One region of the Streptomyces sp. MB09-02B genome, then DNA from elsewhere that is predicted to be linked to it. Evidence: riboswitches for the same ligand, from Rfam matches in the RefSeq annotation. Region 1 holds a riboswitch; each other region holds the start of a gene.

The links. A riboswitch is a leader RNA that binds a small molecule or an ion and turns the genes downstream of it on or off. The one in region 1 is predicted to bind cyclic di-AMP.
Positions count from the first base shown of each region.
Region 2: it holds a riboswitch for cyclic di-AMP, as region 1 does, so the genes downstream of both, P1P70_RS05620 (M23 family metallopeptidase) here and P1P70_RS11680 (M23 family metallopeptidase) in region 1, are expected to answer to the same signal.
Region 3: it holds a riboswitch for cyclic di-AMP, as region 1 does, so the genes downstream of both, P1P70_RS26935 (transglycosylase family protein) here and P1P70_RS11680 (M23 family metallopeptidase) in region 1, are expected to answer to the same signal.
Region 4: it holds a riboswitch for cyclic di-AMP, as region 1 does, so the genes downstream of both, P1P70_RS38250 (M23 family metallopeptidase) here and P1P70_RS11680 (M23 family metallopeptidase) in region 1, are expected to answer to the same signal.

Region 1 is NZ_JARGEE010000059.1:18,066-23,069, reverse strand. Features, by position in the region: gene P1P70_RS11690 (pitrilysin family protein) at 1-792, shown strand, start outside; gene P1P70_RS11685 (pitrilysin family protein) at 789-2,177, shown strand; cyclic di-AMP (ydaO/yuaA leader) riboswitch at 2,381-2,552, shown strand; gene P1P70_RS11680 (M23 family metallopeptidase) at 2,565-3,353, shown strand; gene P1P70_RS11675 (GntR family transcriptional regulator) at 3,555-4,259, shown strand; gene P1P70_RS11670 (HPr family phosphocarrier protein) at 4,430-4,711, opposite strand; gene P1P70_RS11665 (GNAT family N-acetyltransferase) at 4,915-5,004, shown strand, end outside.
Region 2 is NZ_JARGEE010000021.1:33,135-38,138, forward strand. Features, by position in the region: gene P1P70_RS05615 (alpha-galactosidase) at 1-1,903, shown strand, start outside; cyclic di-AMP (ydaO/yuaA leader) riboswitch at 2,206-2,364, shown strand; gene P1P70_RS05620 (M23 family metallopeptidase) at 2,369-3,385, shown strand; gene P1P70_RS05625 (DUF6250 domain-containing protein) at 3,756-4,463, shown strand; gene P1P70_RS05630 (SGNH/GDSL hydrolase family protein) at 4,607-5,004, shown strand, end outside.
Region 3 is NZ_JARGEE010000220.1:9,687-14,690, forward strand. Features, by position in the region: gene P1P70_RS26925 (septum formation initiator family protein) at 1-116, opposite strand, end outside; gene eno (phosphopyruvate hydratase) at 233-1,513, opposite strand; gene P1P70_RS26935 (transglycosylase family protein) at 1,943-2,635, opposite strand; cyclic di-AMP (ydaO/yuaA leader) riboswitch at 2,640-2,839, opposite strand; gene P1P70_RS26940 (transglycosylase family protein) at 3,022-4,083, opposite strand; partial or broken gene P1P70_RS26945 (cytochrome P450 family protein) at 4,291-5,004, opposite strand, start outside.
Region 4 is NZ_JARGEE010000474.1:76-5,079, reverse strand. Features, by position in the region: gene trmB (tRNA (guanosine(46)-N7)-methyltransferase TrmB) at 1-108, shown strand, start outside; gene P1P70_RS38260 (PrsW family intramembrane metalloprotease) at 186-1,562, shown strand; gene P1P70_RS38255 (cysteine hydrolase) at 1,592-2,155, opposite strand; gene P1P70_RS38250 (M23 family metallopeptidase) at 2,377-3,438, opposite strand; cyclic di-AMP (ydaO/yuaA leader) riboswitch at 3,449-3,610, opposite strand; gene P1P70_RS38245 (PP2C family protein-serine/threonine phosphatase) at 3,873-4,976, opposite strand.

The sequences.
Region 1 (5,004 bases):
AACAACGCCGTCCTGTCGATCGTCGGCGACATCGACCCGGAGCAGACCCTCGCCTGGGTCGAGAAGTACTTCGGCTCCATCCCCTCCTACGACGGCAAGCCCGCGCCCCGCGACGGCGCGCTGCCCGACGTCATGGGCGCGCAGATGCGCGAGGTCGTCGAGGAGAACGTGCCCGCCCGCGCGTTGATGGCCGCCTACCGGCTGCCGGAGGACGGCACGCGCGCGTGCGACGCGGCCGACCTGGCGCTGACCATTCTCGGCGGCGGCGAGTCCTCCCGCCTCTACAACCGGCTCGTCCGCCGCGACCGTACGGCCGTGACGGCAGGCTTCGGTCTGCTGCGGCTGGCCGGCGCGCCCTCCATGGCGTGGCTGGACGTGAAGACCTCCGGCGACGTCGAGGTGCCCGTCATCGAGGCCGCCGTCGACGAGGAGCTCGCCCGGTTCGCCGCCGAGGGTCCCACGGCCGAGGAGATGGAGCGCGCCCAGGCCCAGTTGGAGCGCGAGTGGCTGGACCGGCTCGGCACGGTCGCGGGCCGCGCCGACGAACTGTGCCGGTACGCGGTCCTGTTCGGCGACCCCAAGCTCGCCCTGACGGCCGTCGACCGGGTCCTGGAGGTGACGGCCGACGAGGTCCAGGAGATCGCCAAGGCGCGCCTGAGGCCCGACAACCGCGCGGTGCTCGTCTACGAGCCCGTCGCCGGCGAAGAGGACGCCGAAGAGGGCGCCCAAGAGGAGACCACCGCGGCCGAGGCCGCCGGAACCACCGACGAGACCGAGGAGTCGGCGAAGTGACCGAGCTCGCGACCATGGACTTCCACCCGCAGCCCCAGGCCGGCGAGGCCAGGCCCTGGGCGTTCCCGGCGCCCGAGCGCGGCACCCTGGACAACGGCATGACCGTGTTGCGTTGCCACCGCCCCGGCCAGCAGGTCGTCGCCGTCGAGGTGCTCCTCGACGCGCCCCTGGACGCCGAGCCCGCCGGCATCGAGGGTGTCGCCACCATCATGACCAGGGCCTTCTCCGAGGGCACCGACAAGCACACGGCCGAGGAGTTCGCCGCCGAGCTGGAGCGGTGCGGCGCCACCCTCGACTCGCACGCCGACCACCCCGGCGTACGCCTGTCCCTCGAAGTGCCGGTGTCGCGACTGGAGAAGGCCCTCGGCCTCCTCGCCGACGCCCTGCGGGCCCCCGCGTTCGAGGACGCCGAGATCGAGCGGCTGGTGGCCAACCGGCTCGACGAGATCCCGCACGAGACGGCCAACCCGGGCCGCCGGGCCGCCAAGGAGCTCTCCAAGCAGCTGTTCCCGGCCACCTCCCGTATGTCACGGCCCCGCCAGGGCACCGAGGAGACCGTCGAGGGCATCGACTCCGCGGCCGTACGCGCCTTCTACGAGCGGCACGTGCGCCCCGCGACGGCCACCGCCGTGGTCGTGGGCGACCTCACGGGGGTCGACCTCGACGCGCTGCTCGGCGACACCCTGGGCGCCTGGACCGGCTCGCCGGCCGCGCCGCGACCCGTGCCATCGGTGAGCGCCGACGACACCGGGCGCGTGATCATCGTGGACCGCCCCGGTTCCGTGCAGACCCAGTTGCTCATCGGCCGGGTGGGCGCCGACCGGCACGACCGTGTGTGGCCGGCGCAGGTGCTCGGCACCTACTGCCTCGGCGGCACCCTCACCTCGCGCCTGGACCGCGTCCTGCGCGAGGAGAAGGGCTACACCTACGGCGTGCGGGCGTTCGGCCAGGTGCTGCGGGCCGCGCCCGACGGTTCGGGCATCGCGATGCTCGCCGTCAGCGGCTCCGTCGACACCCCCAACACCGGGCCGGCGCTGGACGACCTGTGGACGGTGCTGCGCACCCTCGCCGCCGAGGGCCTGACCGACGCCGAACGCGACATCGCGGTGCAGAACCTCGTCGGGGTCGCCCCGCTCAAGTTCGAGACGGCCGCGGCCGTGGCGAGCACGCTGGCCGACCAGGTCGAGCAGTACCTGCCGGACGACTACCAGTCGACGCTGTACCGCCAACTCGCCGCCACCGGCACCGTGGAGGCCACCGCGGCGGCCGCGAGCGCCTTCCCGGTGGACCGTCTGGTGACCGTTCTCGTCGGGGACGCCGCGCAGATCGAGGAGCCGGTCAGGGCCCTCGGAATCGGTGAAGTCACCGTCGTCCCGGCCGAGTAGGGGAACGACCGTACGGACGCGTGTCAGTGGGCCCTGGTGACGGAAGAGTCACCAGGGCCCCTGTTTGTCCGTATTGATGGCGGAGGTTGTGTGTCTGACCTGTGGCGTAGTTAACAAATCCTGTGATCCGTTTGTTATTTCGAAGACGGCCCACTTAGCGTCAGTCCGGCTGTTCGTCAGAAGTTCGCCGCAGCCGCGGCACCGGACAGTCATCGCCGAGTCCCCATGGCGCGAGCCAGGGGAGCCGGGGACCCACCGAAGTCCCTGGGGTGAATCGGGTGCCCTTCGCGAGCGACGCGAAACGAGGGGTAGCCGTAGGAGACCTTCCTGCTCCGAACCCGTCAGCTAACCCGGTAGGCGAGAAGGAAGGAAAGGACCAGCCACTTCATGGCGTTCACCCGCGCCCCCGGGAAGCACCGCCGTCCCAGCCGTGTGCAGCGCACGACCACGAGGAACGTGGGCGTGGCCGCTCTCACCACCACCGGTGTCTTCGGTACCCTCGCCGGCCCCGCGCTCGCAGCGGAGGAGCCCGCCGTCGAGCAGACCGGTCTGAACCAGATCATCACCCTCGGCGACACGGTCGCCGACCAGGTCGACGCCCAGGCCGCCGCCCAGGAGCAGGCCGCCGAGGTGGCCGCCGTCAAGAAGAAGGCGCAGGAGGAGGCCAGGAAGGCCGCCGCCGAGAAGGCCGAGCAGGAACGTGCCGCCGCCAAGGAGCGCGAGGAGATCAAGGCCCGTGCCGCACGCGCGGCCGAGCGCGAGCGCCTCAACGCCTACGTCGCCCCCATCAGCGGCTCCTACATCTCCACCGGCTACAAGGCCGGCGGCGCCGTCTGGTCCTCCGGCAGCCACACCGGCGTCGACTTCCACGCCGCCTCCGGCACCGCCGTCCTCGCGGTCGGATCCGGCACCGTCGTCGAGGCGGGCTGGGGCGGTGCCTACGGCAACAACATCGTCATCAAGATGAACGACGGCACGTACACCCAGTACGGCCACCTGTCGTCCATCGGCGTCTCCGTCGGCCAGACGGTCACCCCCGGCCAGCAGATAGGCCTCTCCGGGGCGACCGGCAACGTCACCGGGGCGCACCTGCACTTCGAGGCCCGGTCGACCGCCGAGTACGGCTCGGACATCGACCCCGCCGCGTACCTGCGCTCGCACGGCGTGAACGTCTGACGCGCACCCACGCTTCCTGGAGGCCCCGGCTCACCGAGCCGGGGCTTTCCTCGTTCTACGAACCACCTTGTGACGCACCTCCTGTCCAAAAAATATCCCTGGATTCCGGTCCGCCATCGGAAATTCCGCTCCGCTGCAATAGAGTCGCTGGAACACACGTCAATCATCGACGTTTCACGGGGATTAAGGCGGAGGTCGGTCATGCGTATTCCGGCGCACTCGGTATGCACGGCGATCCGTGATGACATCGTCGCGGGTGTCTACGAGCGCGGCAGCCGGCTCACCGAGGAACTGCTCGCCCGCCGCTACGGCGTCAGCCGGGTGCCCGTGCGCGAGGCGCTGCGCACGCTGGAGGCCGAGGGCTTCGTGGTGACCCGCCGGCACGCGGGCGCGTGCGTCGCCGAGCCGACCGAGCAGGAGGCCGCCGACCTGCTGGAGATGCGCATGCTGCTGGAGCCCCTGGGCGCCGCCCGCGCCGCGCAGCGCCGTACGGAGGCGCACCTCAAGGTGTTGCGGGGTCTGGTCAGGCTGGGCCAGGAGCGGGCCAGGAGGGGCAACAGCGAGGATCTGCGCTCCCTGGGCGGCTGGTTCCACGAGACGCTCGCACAGGCCTCGGGCAGCCCCGCCCTGACCTCGACACTCGGCCAGCTGCGGCACAAGATCGCCTGGATGTACGCGGTCGAGGCGCCCTCCGACCCCGTGGAGTCCTGGGCGGAGCACGGCGGCATCGTGGACGCGGTCGCGCGCGGCGACAGCGACCGGGCCCGGACGATCACGTCCCTGCACACCGAGCGGGCCACCGCCGCGCACCGGCTCCGCTTTCCGGCCGGGCCCGGCGGGGCGGAGCGCCCGGAGCGTGTGAGGACTTCGCAACACCCCGTAAACATGCAGAGCCTGCGGCATTAACACGGGCGCCGTATACAAAGAGGGAAGAATTCCGAGGGGCATTTTTCCTGCTGCCCGCACAACGGAAACCGGATGTAAATGCGAAGGGCCCGCCCGATAAATCGGACGAGCCCTTCGGTGTGTGCGCGGGGCGGCTTTTTCAGGCCTTTCCGCTTCGGTTACCCGGTCGCTCAGACCGTCTCGGGGAGTTCTTCGAGCCCCTCGGCGACGAGCTTCGCCAGACGGTCGAGCGCGGCGTCCGCGCCGTCGGCGTCGGAGGCGAGCACGATCTCCTCGCCGCCCTGGGCGCCGAGGCCCAGGACCGCGAGCATGGAGGCCGCGTTGACGGGGTTGCCGTCGGCCTTGGCGATCGTCACGGGGATACCGGAGGCCGTGGTGGCCCGGACGAAGATGGATGCGGGTCGGGCGTGGAGGCCCTCGGCCCAGCCGACGTTGACGCGGCGCTCAGCCATGTGATGCTGCCCTTCAGGTGTCTCGGGTGCTGCAAGAGAGGTCTAGACCGGGTTGTCTAGACCAGTTTCCCATAGGGGGCGACGCACCGGAACGGGGCCCACGGCCTGACCACGAACCGGCTGTCACGCCTCTGTTGTGCTTCTGTTGTGCGTCCCCAGACTGCCCCGCGCCGTTGTCGGACGCGAGCCGTACTCTGGGGCCCATGCAGACCTCGTCGGACCGGCACGAGTACCCCGCCCACTGGGAGGCCGACGTGGTGCTGCGCGACGGCGGCACCGCACGCATCAGGCCC
Region 2 (5,004 bases), on a different contig from region 1:
CGAGGCCCCGGTCGACGGACACGAGGAGTACCCCGTCGAGGGCGGGCCCCGCTTCACCCGCCCCGCGCTCTCCGTGCGCACGGACGAGCGGCGCGGCACCGAGTGGACCTTCCGGGCGTACGAGGCCGACGGCGACGAGCTGCGGCTGCGGTTCGCCGACGGCGGACTGGGGATCACCCTGCACTACCGGATGCGCGACGACGTGGTCGAGCGCTGGGTGACCCTCCTCAACGAGGGACCTGCGGTGGAGCTGCTGCGCGCCGACTCGGCGACCTGGACGCTGCCGCGGCGCGAGGAGGAGACCTGGCGCCTCTCTCAGCTGCACGGGCGGTGGGCGGCCGAGTCCCGGCTCGTGCGCGCCGACCTCACCTACGGCGAGAAGGTCATCGGCAGCCGTCGCGGACACACCGGGCACCAGCACCTGCCCTGGGTCGCCCTCGACACGGACGCCACCGAGGAGCGCGGCGAGGTCTACGGCTGCGCCCTGGGCTGGTCGGGTTCCTGGCGGATCGCGGTGGCCCAACTCCCGGACGCGCGCGTACAGATCACCGGGGGCGCCGGCTACGACGAGTCCGGACTGCTGAGGCTGGAGACGGGTGGGACGTTCACCACGCCTGTCTTCGCCGGCCTGTGGAGCGATGGTGGCCTCGGCGGGGCGAGCCGCGCCTGGCACGCGTACCAGAGGGCGTACGTCATCCCGGACGCGGACCAGGACCGGCCGGTGCTCTTCAACTCCTGGGAGGCCACCGAGTTCGACATCTCCGAGGAGCAGCAGGGGGCCCTCGCGCGGCGGGCGGCGGCCATCGGGGTCGAGCTGTTCGTGGTGGACGACGGCTGGTTCGGGGCGCGGACCAGCGACCGGGCCGGCCTCGGCGACTGGACGCCCAACCCGGACCGTTTCCCGAAGGGGCTCGGGCCGCTCGCCGACTATGTGCACGCCCTGGGGATGCAGTTCGGCATCTGGGTCGAGCCGGAAATGGTCAATCCGGACAGTGAGCTGTACCGGGCGCACCCCGAATGGGCACAGTTTCAAACGGGGCGGAAGCGGACGGAACTGCGCAATCAGCTCGTGCTCAATCTCGCGCGCGAGGATGTCCAGGAATACCTCTGGCAGCGGCTCGACACCCTCCTGTCCAGCGCCCCGATCGATTATGTGAAGTGGGACTTCAACCGCTGCTTCACCGACGCCGGCTGGCCCGGTGAGCCCTATCCGCAGAAGCTGTGGGTCGAGCACGTGCACGCCTTCTACGCCCTGCTGGACCGGCTGCGGGCCGCGCACCCCGGGGTCGCGTTCGAGTCGTGCTCGGGTGGTGGCGGCCGAGTGGACCTCGGGGTCATGGCGCGGACGGACCAGGTGTGGACCTCCGACAACACCGACCCGCTCGACCGGCTCGCCATCCAACACGGCTTCAGTCAGATCCATCCGGCCCGGAGCATGGCGGCGTGGGTCACCGACAGCCCGAACAACCAGCTCAACGGGCGGGTCAGCTCGCTGCGGTTCCGGTTCGTCAGTGCCATGGCCGGCGTGCTCGGCGTGGGCGGCGACCTCACCGAGTGGAGCGAGGAGGAGCTTGCCGAGGCCCGGGAGTGGGTGGAGCTGTACAAGGAGATCCGGCCGGTCGTGCAGCGCGGCGACCTGTACCGGCTGCGGCCGCCGACGGGAGGGCTGAGCGCCGTGCAGTACGTCCACGGTGACGAGGTCGTCGTCCTCGCCTGGCTCCAGGCCCAGCACTACGGAGAGCCGCTCGCCCCGCTCCGGCTGCGCGGGCTGGATCCGACGGAGTCGTATGAGTGCCGCGAAACGGGCGAAACGTACCGAGGTGCCGTGCTGGCGCATCACGGATTGCCGACGCGGCTACGTGGCGACTTCGATGCGGCAATTATCCGTCTGCGACGCACTTGAGTGATCTGTCCGAAATGAAGCAATAATTCCAACAAGCCCTGGAATAAAGCCTACTGGGCCGTAGGGGCGTGAGCAGCGTCATATTCGTGACGTTCCGTTGCCGTCATGTCCACGTAATTCGCGCTGATTTCCAGGGAGGTTGGAATACGCGCTAGACCAGTCTTTTACGGAGCGTGATGGTGAATTGAGGTAAGGATCAGGGTGCAAGACGCACAGGAAGTCCCAATGGTTGTCTCTGTGGGCACAAGTCGCTTACGTTCGGCGTCAATCCGGACGGACGCCCAATCCTGCCGCCGACCGGAGCCGCGTACCGACCCGATCCACGGCAGGAGCGGGGGACCCACAGGAACCACCGCCTGTTCCGGTCTCCGGAACGGCTAGGGGTAAAGCCGTGCACCAGCACGGCCGGACATCTCCAGTCCGCACCCGACAGCTCACCTCGCAGGCGCCGGAGAGGAATTCGCCATGCCCGCGAAGGGTAAGCACCGCCGTCCGAAGTCCCAGCGCTTCACCCGCTCGATAGCCGCCGCCGGGACCGGTGGCGCGGCGCTCGCGCTGCCGCTGATCGGAGCCGCCGGCGCCCACGCCGCGACCCCGAGCGCCACCGTTTCCGGTGTCTCCGAGAAGGCGACCACGATCGCCGCCGAGAAGGCGGCGGCCGAGGCGGGCGCCCGGATCGAGCAGGCCGAGAAGGCCGCTCAGGCGGAGAAGACCGCCGGCAAGAAGGCGGCTCCCAAGACCTACTCGGTCAAGGTCGGCGACTACCTCGCGAAGATCGCGGACGAGCAGGACGTCGAGGGTGGCTGGAAGCGGCTGTACTCGGACAACCGTGCGGCGATCGGCTCCGACCCCTCGCTCATCCACCCGGGGCTGAAGCTGTCCATCGGTGAGAGGGCCGCGTCGAGCGAGACGTCGCGCTCCTCGTCCAAGCCGCAGCTGTCGCAGTCCTCGAAGCCCGCCGAGTCTTCCACGCCGTCCCAGCCCTCGAAGCCCTCCGGTTCCGCGAAGCAGGAGTCGAAGGACACCCAGGCGTCTACCTCCACGGCGAGCGGCCAGTCCTCGTCGTCCAACGCCTCCGGCTTCAGCCGGCCCATCCTGAGCGGGACCGTCGGTACCGCGTACAAGACCGCCGGCAGCATGTGGTCCAGCGGTTACCACACGGGCGTCGACTTCGTGGCCCCGACCGGGACCAGCCTCAAGGCCGTGGGCGCGGGCACCGTCGTCTCGGCCGGCTGGGGCGGCGCGTACGGCAACCAGGTCGTCGTCAAGCTCGCCGACGGCTACTACGCCCAGTACGCGCACCTGTCCTCGATCTCCGTCTCCGCCGGTCAGTCCGTGAGCGGCGGCCAGCAGATAGGCCTCTCGGGCGCGACCGGCAACGTCACCGGACCGCACCTCCACTTCGAGATCCGCACCAGCCCCAACTACGGCGCGGACATCGACCCGCTGGCGTACCTCCGCTCGAAGGGCGTCGGCATCTGATCCACGCCGCCGCACCCGTCGAAGGCCGGACCCCACCATGACCGGGGGTCCGGCCTTCGACGTTTTCCGGAAAGCAGGCGGGCGGACCAGGGCCAGGACCAGGACCAGGACAGGGCCAGGACCGGCACCGGGGATTGGGCGGGTGTGGGTGGGGGCGGGCCGTGGTGACTTCGTGATCACCGCGTTGCGGTCGTGTGGCATGGCTGATCGACGTCTCGACAGACGTGCGGGCGCGAGGCCACAGTGATCCCTGCAAGCGCTTTCTGCACCATGGACCCCTACGGCCCTACTGCCCCTACTGCGCCTACCGCCCCTTCTGCACAAGGAGCGCCGGCGCGTGCCGCACGTCACCGAGAACAAGGAGCGTCGTATGACCACCCGTAGAGCGTTCGGAGCGCTCGCCGCCGGTGCCGCCCTCGCGGCCGTCGCCCCGGCGGGAACCGCGTCCGCCCGTACGCCCCGGCGGCGCGGCCGGCTGATCGCCGCCGACGACTTTCGGCACGGACTCGGGCAGTGGGCCGCGGAGTTGGAGCGGGGCGGGACGGTCACGGCCTCGCGCGGTGTGCTGGAGGTCGACGTACCGGCCGGGGCCACGCTCTGGTTCAGGCGCGAGCTGGCAGGGCCGTACGTCATCGCGTACACGGCCACACCGGTATCGGCGGGCGGGGTCAACGACCGGGTGTCCGATCTGAACAACTTCTGGAACGCCGTCGACGTGCGCTCGCCCGATGACCTCTTCGCCACCCCGCGAGGGGGCGCGCTCGCCGAGTACGACCATCTGAAGACGTACTACGTCGGGTACGGGGCCAACACCAACACGACGACGCGCATGCGGCGCTACGTGGGTGAGGCGGGGGTGCGGCCGTTGCTCTACGACTACACCGAGCCGCTGCTCGTCGCGAACGAGCCGCATCGCGTGCGGATCGTCTCGGACGGGTCGAAGGTCCAGTGGTGGAACAACGACCGGCTCGTGTTCGACCACCGTGATCCCGAGCCGTACACGCGGGGGCACTTCGCCTTCCGGACCACCTGGAGCCACTTCCGCATCGAGGACTTCCGGGTGTGGAGGCTCCACTGACGGGGCCTGGCTATTCCGGATTGACCAACACTTGACACGTGGTCTATCTCACCGTCCGTCAAGCCCTTATTACGGTCGCGTAGGTCACACGCGAAGGTGAATCATGGCCCGATGTGACAGACGATTCGAATGGCAGCAGAGCAATGATCGGGTCGTACGTGGCGCTGGGGGACAGCTTCACCGAGGGCGTCGGCGACCCGGGGCCCGACGGGCGGTTCGTCGGCTGGGCCGACCGGTTCGCGGTGCTCCTCGCGGACCGGTTGCCCGAGGGCGACTTCGACTACACCAACCTGGCCGTGCGGGGGAAGCTCCTCGACCAGATCGTGGAGGACCAGGTGCCGAGGGCGCTGGAGCTCGCCCCCGATCTGATCTCCTTCTGCGCGGGCGGCAACGACATCATCAGGCCGGGCACCGACCCCGACGAGGTCGCGGAGCGGTTCGAGCGGGCGGTGGTGAGACTCACCTCGGCCGTCGGCACGGTCATGGTGACGACCGGGTTCGACACCCGTGACGTGCCGGTGCTGAAGCATCTGAGGGGCAA
Region 3 (5,004 bases), on a different contig from region 1:
CGGCGGGCCTGGCGCTTGGTCTGGGAGCGGTAGACCCGGGCGGCCGTCTGCTCTCCGAGCACCTTCAGCCGCGTCGCGGTGGAGAAACGGTCCCGGTCCCGGTCCTTCACGGCCATGTCCCGCTTCCCCTTCCGCTTCTGCCTGTCTCCCGCGCGCACGCGCGTACGTCCCCGCACACGGTACGGGACCGGTACGGGGACGTACGACTGGCTAAGCCTTAACCCTGTACGGGTCAGCCCTTGAAGCGGGGGAAGGCCGAGCGGCCGGCGTAGACCGCGGCGTCGTCGAGGATCTCCTCGATGCGCAGCAGCTGGTTGTACTTGGCGACGCGGTCCGAGCGGGCCGGGGCGCCGGTCTTGATCTGACCGCAGTTCACGGCGACGGCGAGGTCGGCGATGGTGACGTCCTCGGTCTCGCCGGAGCGGTGGGACATCATGCACTTGAAGCCGTTGCGCTGGGCCAGCTCGACGGCGTCCAGGGTCTCGGTCAGCGAACCGATCTGGTTGACCTTGACCAGCAGGGCGTTGGCGGAGCCCTCCTCGATGCCGCGGGCGAGACGCTCGGGGTTGGTGACGAAGAGGTCGTCGCCGACGATCTGGACCTTGTCGCCCAGCTTCTCGGTGATGGTGTTCCAGCCCGCCCAGTCGTCCTCGAACAGCGGGTCCTCGATGGAGACGAGCGGGTACGACGCGACGAGGTCGGCGTAGTACTCCGTCATCTCGGCGGCGGAGCGCTCCTTGCCCTCGAAGGTGTAGACGCCGTCCTTGTAGAACTCGGAGGCGGCGACGTCGAGGGCGAGGGCGATCTGCTCGCCGGGGGTGTAACCGGCCTCCTTGATGGCCTCCAGGATGAGGTCCAGGGCGGCGCGGTTGGACTCCAGGTTCGGGGCGAAGCCGCCCTCGTCGCCGAGGCCGGTGGACAGGCCCTTGGTCTTCAGCACCTTCTTGAGGGTGTGGTAGACCTCGGCGCCCCAGCGCAGGGCCTCGGAGAAGGACTCCGCGCCGATGGGGGCGATCATGAACTCCTGGATGTCCACGTTGGAGTCGGCGTGCGAGCCGCCGTTCAGGATGTTCATCATCGGAACGGGCAGCAGGTGCGCGTTCGGGCCGCCCAGGTAGCGGAAGAGCGGGAGGTCGCTGGCCTCGGAGGCGGCGTGGGCGACGGCGAGGGAGACGCCGAGGATGGCGTTGGCGCCGAGGGAGCCCTTGTTGTCGGTGGCGTCCAGGTCGAACATCGCCTGGTCGATGAGGCGCTGCTCGGTGGCGTCGTAGCCGACGAGCTCCGGGCCGATCTGCTCGATCACGGCGAGGACGGCCTTCTCGACGCCCTTGCCGAGGTAGCGGTTGGGGTCGCCGTCACGCAGCTCGATGGCTTCGAAGGCACCGGTGGAGGCGCCGGACGGAACGGCGGCACGACCCGTGCTGCCGTCGTCGAGGCCGACCTCGACCTCGACGGTGGGGTTGCCTCGTGAGTCGAGGATTTCCCGGGCTACGACGACGTCGATGGACGGCACGAGCATCTCCTTCATGGGATGTGACGCGGAAGTGCGGGGCCCGCGGGCCTTGCGACTAGAGCCTAACCGCCCCGGGCTCGTCGGCAGCCGACCGACCGTCCCGTGGACAGAGAGACCGTACCCATTGTTCCAGCGCGGAACAAAGGGGGGCGGGCCAGAAAGTGAACAGAAGGAAGAGAAGGAAGAGGCGGGCATGAAAAACCCCGCCCCGGTGCGTACGGGGGAATGCGCACCGGAGCGGGGAGCCCGTGGGGACGGGGGGACGGCCCTCACGAGGTCTTCACTATGGAGGACACGGATGTGAGCGGGCTGTGGTTCAGCTGGGAAGCGGCCCGAATTTCTCGGCCCAGCCGAACCCGCCCCGCCTGCCCGGCCGTGGGGGCGGCCGTGGGGCGGCAGGCGCGTGGTGGCCGTCGCCGGCGCCGGGGGTCAGCTCAGGTGGAGCTGCTGGCCCGGGTAGATGAAGTCGGCGTCGTCGATGATGTCCTTGTTCAGCTCGAAGAGCTTCTCCCAGCCACCCTTGACGTTCTTCTTCTCGGCGATGGCGCTGAGGGTGTCGCCGCTGACGACCTTGTACTCGCCGTCGCCCTTCTTGACCTTCTTGCCGGTCGGGGTCTCGACGGTGGCACGCTCGGAGGAGCGGGAGGCGCGGGTGTCCTCGGTGCTCTTCTTGGTGCTCTCCTGGGTGTTCTGCTGCGCGGAGCCGGAGTTCGAGGAGCCGGAGGAGGCGGCGGCGCCGTCGTACGCGGCACCGGACAGGCCCTTGCCGCAGACCGGCCAGGCACCCTTGCCCTGGCCCGCGAGGACCTTCTCGGCGATCTCGATCTGCTGCGCCTTGGTGGCCTGGTCGGCGGTGGAGGCGTACTTCGTGCCGCCGTAGCCGGCCCAGGTGGAGGCCGAGAACTGCAGGCCGCCGTAGTAGCCGTTGCCGGTGTTGATGGACCAGTTGCCGCCGGACTCGCACTGGGCGACGGTGTCCCACTCGGAGGCGGTGGCGGCGGAGGCGCTGCCGGCGGCCATCAGCGGGGCGGCGACCGCCGCGGCGCCGGTGACACCGGCGACGGCGATGGCGCGAGCGGCCTTGGACGGACGACGGTGCTTGCCCTTGCTGGAAAACAGCATGGAGAGATCCCCTCACCGACGCCTGCGAGGTGAGCTGTCGGGTTCGGGCCGGTTGAGTTGCCCGGCCGCGCCCGCTCGCCTCTCGGCTCACGTCGCGCGGCTTCACCCCGAGCCGGTTCCGGACGTGCGCCCCCGAAGGGCCGCAACCACCGGACCCGGCACTTACCTTGGGTCCCCCGCTCCTGCCTACGGCGCTTGACGCGACGACTGTTCCTTGCGGCCGTTGGCAGGATTCGGCGTACCGACCGCAGGGGCCCGCTGTGGCGAGCGGTCACGACCGTAAACACGTGATTGCCCGAATTTCAAAGACGATCAGGGGGTCTGTGATTCATCTCCCACGGAGATCAAAACGGGCATTCAGGGGCGAACAGTGACCCGAACTCTCGCTACTTTTCGCCCGTTTCGGCACCGACTTCGAGGGTCTGACCGGGAAGGATAAGGTCCGGGTCAGTTCCGACCGTGCTCTCGTTCTCGGCGTACAGCTCGCGCCACCCGCCGGTCAGGTCCAGCGAGTTGGCGATCCGCGTCAGGCTGTCGCCCGCGCGGACGGTGTACGCGCCGTCCACGGCCTCCCGGGCCGCGTCGCCGCCACGGGAGGCGTGACGGCCGGAGGGGGTGGAGTCGGCGGCGCGGGAGCCCTCGGCCGCGTCCGTGCCGCCCTCCGCCTCGGCTGCGGCGCCCTCGTCGGCACTGGCGCCGCGATGGCGACCCGTGCCGCTCTCGCTCTCGTCGACCGAAGAGTCATCACTCTGTGGCGACTTGTCCGATTTTGCGCCCTCGGGGTCCGCGGAGCCGTCCGAGTCGGAGCCGGCACCCGTGCCGGCCTTGGCCTTATTGGACCCTTCTGCGGCATCGGAGGTCGAGTCACCCGACGCGCCGGAGTCGACCGAGTCGACGGACTTGGCCGAGTCGGTCTCGTCGGCATCACCGACATCACCGGTCTTATCAGCCTTATCGGCCGAAGTGGATGAATCAGACGAATCTGACGAACTCGAAGCATCGGAAGAATCAGATGAATTGCCCGACTTCGTCGAGTCATCCGCGATGCCCGTGTTCACGTCGGCCGAACCGGAGTCGCCGCCAAGGTTGTGGAGCAGGCCGCAGGTGGCCCATACGCCGACGCCCTGGTCGGCGAGCACCTTCTCGGCGACGGCTATCTGCTGCGAACGGCTGGCCTGGTCGGCGCTCGTCGCGTAGTCGAGGCCTCCGTACTTCTCCCAGTTCGCCTGGGTGAGCTGGAGGCCGCCGTAGCGTCCGTTCCCGGTGTCCGCGCTCCAGAAGCCACCGCTCTCGCACTCCGCCACCTGGTCCCAGGTGGTTCCGTCGGCCGCGCTCGCGCCGGTGGCGCCGAGCAGGGGGATCGCGATGGCCGAGCCGGTCACTCCGGCCGCGACGAGGAGGGCGGGTGCCTGACGGGGGCGACGGTGACGACCGTTCCCGGAGAGCATGCGGTTGCCTTTCACACGACAGCAGTGACCCGTGCGAAGGGTGTGGGGTGACCCCTTCGCACTGACGTGTGAACGTAGCGGCAGTCGATCAGTTGTCACAAGTTAATGCAGCGCGGATCACGTGAAGATCACGGACTTGAGGGAGTGTCACTTTCCTACGCGGAATGCGGTAGTGCTACGGGCTGCCCGGGTACTACTACGTACCGTTCACGAGCCGCCTTCGGATCGCCCACGCGGGGTGAATTCCACCGGAAGCGTGCGCAATCCCCGCATGATGAGCCCTCCCCGCCATCTCAAATCCGTTGATTCCACCGCGAGTCGAAGGTCGGGGAGACGGGTGAGGAGCGTCGCCAGCGCGGTCTGGCCTTCGAGGCGGGCGAGGGGGGCGCCGAGACAGTAGTGGATGCCGTGGCCGTAGCCGAGGTGTTGGTTGTCACGGCGGGAGAGGTCGAGGGTGTCGGGGTCCGCGAAGCGGGCCGGGTCGCGGTCGGCCGCCGCGAGGACGACGAGGACGGGGTCGCCGGCGGCGATGTCCTGCCCGCCGAGGGTGAGGGGCTCGGTCGCGAAGCGCCAGGTGGCGAGTTCGACGGGGCCGTCGTAGCGCAAAAGTTCCTCGACGCCGGTTTCGAGCAGCGCGGTCTCCCCCGCGGCGAGGGAGTCCTGGAGGCGGGTGCGTTGCTCGGGGTGGGTGAGCAGGGCGTAGGTGCCGTTCCCGATGAGGTTGACGGTCGTCTCGAACCCGGCGAAGAGCAGGATGAACGCCATCGCCGAGGCCTCGTTCTCGGTGAGGTGCTCGCCGTGGTCGGAGGCCCGGATGAGGCCGGAGATGAGGTCCTCGCCGGGGGCGGCGTGCTCGGTGAGACCTTCCCGCTTGCGGTGGATGAGGTCGGCGAGGTAGCCGCGCATCTTCTTGACCGAGCG
Region 4 (5,004 bases), on a different contig from region 1:
GATCTGCTCTTCCGCCGCGTACAGCAGCGTGAGCAGGAGCGGAACCCGAAGCGGAAGCAGGAGCAGAAGCAGAAGCCGCAGTCCGAACTGCCCCCCACAGGCGCCTGACGACTTGCCTTCACCGCCCGGCGGGGCGTACCACGCGCCGTCGCGGGCGGTGCCCGTCCCTCGTTAGGGTCAATGCAATGGCCACCAGTTCCCCCTACCCGACGCAACCCGGCGGTCCCACCGATGGGTATGTCTTCAGGCCCACCCGCTGGTGGCAGCGGAAGAGCGTCAGATACGGGGCGCTGATAGGACTGCTCGCGGTCTCCGGGCTCGTCATCCTCGCGCTCGTCCGCGAACAGACCGGCACGGAGGGGTTCCTCGTCGGGCTGGGGCTCGCGGTGCTCCCCGTGCCACTGCTGATGACGGCGTTCCGGTGGCTGGACCGGGTGGAGCCCGGACCCTGGCGGAACCTGGTGTTCGCGTTCGCCTGGGGGGCGTGTGCGGCGGCGCTGATCGCCATCGTGGCGAACAGCTTCGCGACACGGTGGATAGCGACGGCCACGGCCGACCCCTCGCACGCCGACACCGTGGGGGCCACCGTCATAGCCCCCGTGGTCGAGGAGACCGCCAAGGCCGCCGCCGTCCTACTCGTCTTCCTGTTCAGGAGACGGGACTTCACCGGGGTCGTGGACGGGGTGGTGATCGCCGGTTTCACCGCGACGGGATTCGCGTTCACCGAGAACATCCTGTACCTGGGGACCGCGTTCGGGACGGACCAGCTCAGCGGGGGGAGCGGCCTCGCGTCGGTCACCGCGGCCACGTTCTTCGTGCGGGTGATCATGTCGCCGTTCGCGCATCCCCTGTTCACCGTACTGACGGGGATCGGGTTCGGGGTGGCGGCGTTCGCCGCGGAGTGGCAGCGGGGGCGGCGGGTGCTCGTACCGGTGGGCGGACTGCTGCTCGCCATGGGGATGCACTCGGTCTGGAACGGGTCGGCGACGTTCGGGGAGTACGGGTTCTTCGCGGTGTACGCGGGGTTCATGGTGCCGGCGTTCGGGTTGCTGACGTGGTGGGTGATCTGGGCTCGGCAGCGGGAGTTGCGGATCGTGCGGGAGGCGTTGCCGGCGTATGCGGCCGCGGGGTGGCTGACGCCGGTCGAGCCGTCTGTGCTGGGGTCGATGCGGGCCCGGCGGGTGGCGCGGGAGTATGCGGCGCACCACTTCGGGAAGGCGGGGGCCCGGTCGATCGCGGAGTACGAGGTGTACGCGACGAAGCTGGCCTTCCATCGGTACCGGGGGTTGCGGGGACGGGCGGGGGGTGACTTCGCGCTGCGGGAGCGGGAGTTGCTGTTCGAGCTGTGGCGGAGGCGCGAGTTGGCTCGGCCGGCCATGGGCTACGCGGGGCGCGAGGTCAGGGCGACGTACAGGTCCGGATACGGGCACGGATACGGGCACGGGTACGGGTCCGGGTCCGGGTCCGGGTCCGGCGTGTTTGGGGGGCACGGGTCTGCGTACTCGCAGGCTGTGGGGTACGGGGGCGCGGCGTATCCCGTGAACAACCCCTATCGGTACTAGCGCTCGCGCGCCGTCGTTCGGGGCACCCTCTAGCGCGGTGCGATGGCTGTGAGCCAGTCCTCGACCGTCAGGACTTCGGCCCACTGCGGGAACAGCTTCTCGGTGAGCATCGTGTGGACCTCTGGGTCGAGGTCGAGGCAGGCGTCCGCCAGGACCGTGAGGCCGAAGTCCAGGTCGACGGCGTGCCACAGGGTGGACAGCACCACGGCGCTGGTGGCGATGCCCGTGAGGACGAGGCTGTCGATGTCGCGGGCCCTGAGCACCAGGTCGAGGTCGCTGCCCGAGAACGCGCTCCCCCGTCTCTTGGTGACCACGACCTCCCCCTCGCGGGGCGCGACATCGTCATGGATCTCGGTGCCGGGCTCGCCCTCGGTGAACAGGCCGGTCCGCACGACGTTCGCCATCACCTTGTTGCGCGGGCTGATCTCCGGAGCGCCCGGCCGTAGCCCCATCACGACGTAGATCACGGGGATCTCGGCCACCCGGGCTCCGTCGATCGCCCTGCGCAGGCGCGGCAGATATCCGGAACCGTCGTCCGCGATGGCCACGACGTCCCGTTGGACGTCCATCACGAGAAGTGCGCTCTTCGCCATGTCTGCCTGCCGTCCCTTCTGCAGGGGAGTTCTCCGGAAGCCCTGGGAGGTCTCCGAGGCCCAGGGGGCGCGGGGGCCGGGGGACCCAAGGACCCCAGGACCCAGGAACCCAGGGGCCCGGCGGAAGTCCAGCGCAGTCCCGGTCCCGGGGAACAAGGACGAACGCCGCGCAGGCCCATGGGCGTACGCGGCGTCGTTGCTTCCGGGGCGGGTGCCGGTGGTTACGGGTTGAGGCCCTTGCTGCGGAGCCAGGCCGCCGGGTCGATGCCGCTGCTGGCGCCGCCGGGGTGGACCTCCATGTGGAGGTGGGCGCCCGTGACGTTGCCGGTGGCGCCGACGCGGCCGATGACGTCGCCGGTGGCGACCTTCTGGCCGACGCTGACGCCGATGGAGGACTGGTGGGCGTACCAGATCTCGGTGCCGTCATCGAGGGTGAGGACGGTCTTGTAGCCGTAGGAACCCTCGTAGCCGGCCTGCGTGATGGTGCCGCTGTGGACGGCCTTGATGAGCGTGCCGGTGGGGGCCGCGAAGTCGAGGCCGGTGTGGTAGCCGGAGGACCAGTACGGGCCGGCCTGACCGAAGGTGGAGGTGAGGGTGTACGAGGAGGTGGGGAGGGCGAACTGCTTGGCCAGGGCGGCCAGGCGCTCGGCTTCCTTCTTCTCCGCGGCCTCCTCCTCCGCCTTCTTCTTGGCGGCGGCCTCCTTGGCCTCGGCTTCCCTCTTCTCCTTGGCGGCCTGCTCGGCGGCCTTGTCCGCGGCGGCGGTCTGCGCGGCCTCGGCGGCGGCCTTGTCGAAGGCGTCCTGCTGGGACTCGGCCTGCGCCATGATGCGGGCGCGCAGCGCCTCGCCGGCGTCCGCGGTGCCCTGTTCGGTCTCGGCGGCGGTCAGACCGGCGCTGCTGAGCGGGGTCCTGGAGGCCTCGGGCTCCGGCTCGTCGGCCTCGTCCTCGAAGACCGAGCCGACGTTCGGCATGTCGGGCATCGATATGGAGACCGGGGCCTTGCCGGACTGCGCGCTGGCCATCCCGGCCCCGCTGACGGCGGCTATGACACCGACGCCGAGCACCGTGGAGCTACGGGCCAGTCCGTTACGGGCGAGTACGCCGGTCTTCTTGGCGACGCGGTGCCGACCGCGAGCGGGGCGAAGGGTCTCCTCGTTCGGATTCCACTCCTGCCAGGGGCCCTCGTTGTCGCTGTTGTAGCTGCCGTAGCCGAACGTCTGGCTCTCGCCGTCACGTTGGGCCGGCACGAACGGGGCTTCGGTCGCAGACCGGTTCGACGCCACGTGGGCGTACTCCTTCCTTCCTTCTCGCCTACCGGGTTAGCTGACGGGTTCGGAGCAGGAAGGTCTCCTACGCGCGTAAACCGGTCGTGCGTACTGCCACGGCGGTTTCCGTGCGATTCACCCCAGGGTGGTGGTTCCCCGGTTCCCTTGCGGGATTCGGCGCGTGAGCACGGAGCCGTCTCTTGTGACGGCTGGGACGACCGCGCTGCGTTATCGAACGTTAATAGACGCGTGTACTTCATTCCAAGCTGTTCTGCATGATCGTTCCGGTCTGCGCGCTGGACTTTACGGGGCATGAGGGGCCGAAAACGGGCGAGTTGACCTTGACTCGCGAGTAACAGTTGCCCTGACGTGGCGTCAGTTCCTCTACGGAGAACGGTGGGGCGGACACGCTCGGTGACATCTCCACGGCAGGGCCGCCGGACTGCCACATTTCAGGGGCGGCGGACCGCGAGGAGGGCCATGTCGTCCGTGGTGCGGTCGCCCGTGTGCAGGCGCACCTCCTCCGCGAGGGTCGTCAACAGGGCGCCCGGGGCGGTGAAGGTACGTCCCGAGAGGCGCGCGGCCGGGTCGTAGAAGACACCGTGGGCGTTCCGCGCCTCGGAGAGGCCGTCGGTGTAGAAGAGCAGCATGGCGCCGGGCGGGAACCCCGTCTCCTCGGCGCGGTCGGGCCAGCTGCCCAGGTCGTCCATGCCGAGCGGCAGGGCGGGCTGCGGGGCGTCCAGGGTGCACAGCGTGCCGTCGGCGTGCAGCAGCAGGGGCGAGGGGTGGCCCCGGTTGACGATCCGGGCGCGGCCCGCGCCGTGCGGGAACTCCGCGAGCACGGCCGTCACGAACCCCTCGAACTCCACCGCCGCGTCCCGCCGCGCCGCCTCCCGCCGTGTCCCTTCCCGGGCCAGCGCCCGTTCCAGCCGCTGGGCCACCGCTTCGAGCGTCGCCTCCTGCTCGGCCGCCTCCCGGAACGCACCGATCAGCACCGCCACCGCCGACACCGCCCCCAGCCCCTTGCCGCGCACGTCGCCGACGATCAGCCGGACGCCGTGGGGCGAGTCCTGCACCGCGTACAGATCGCCGCCGATCGACGCCCCGGCCTGCGCGGCCTCGTACCGCGCGGCGATCTCCAGCCCGCCGATCCGCTCCTGCGGCACCGGCAGTACCGCCCGCTGCGCCGCCTCGGCGATCTCCCGGGCGGTGGCGAGCCGGGCGTCACTGCGGCGGACGAGGCGGTTGATCAGTACGGCCAGTACGGCGACGGTGGCCACCGTGGCGATCTCGGTGATCGCGTCCTCATGACCCGCGTCGTCGTAGTAGAGGCGCACGGCGGTGATGCCGGCCCCGGACGCGACGCCGACGATCACCGTGCCGGGCAGCGAGAAGAGCGGGGCCGCCACCAGGGGCGCGGCGGTGAAGAAGGGGACCGCGGTGAACTCGCGCGGGGTGAAGTGGTCGTAGAAGAGGCCGACGGCGATCAGCAGCACGGGAAGGGCGCGGGCGAGCGTGCGGGCGTACGAGAACCGCCGCCCACCCGGCTCCCGCATGACCTCCGCACCCTCTCGCTGCCCCACG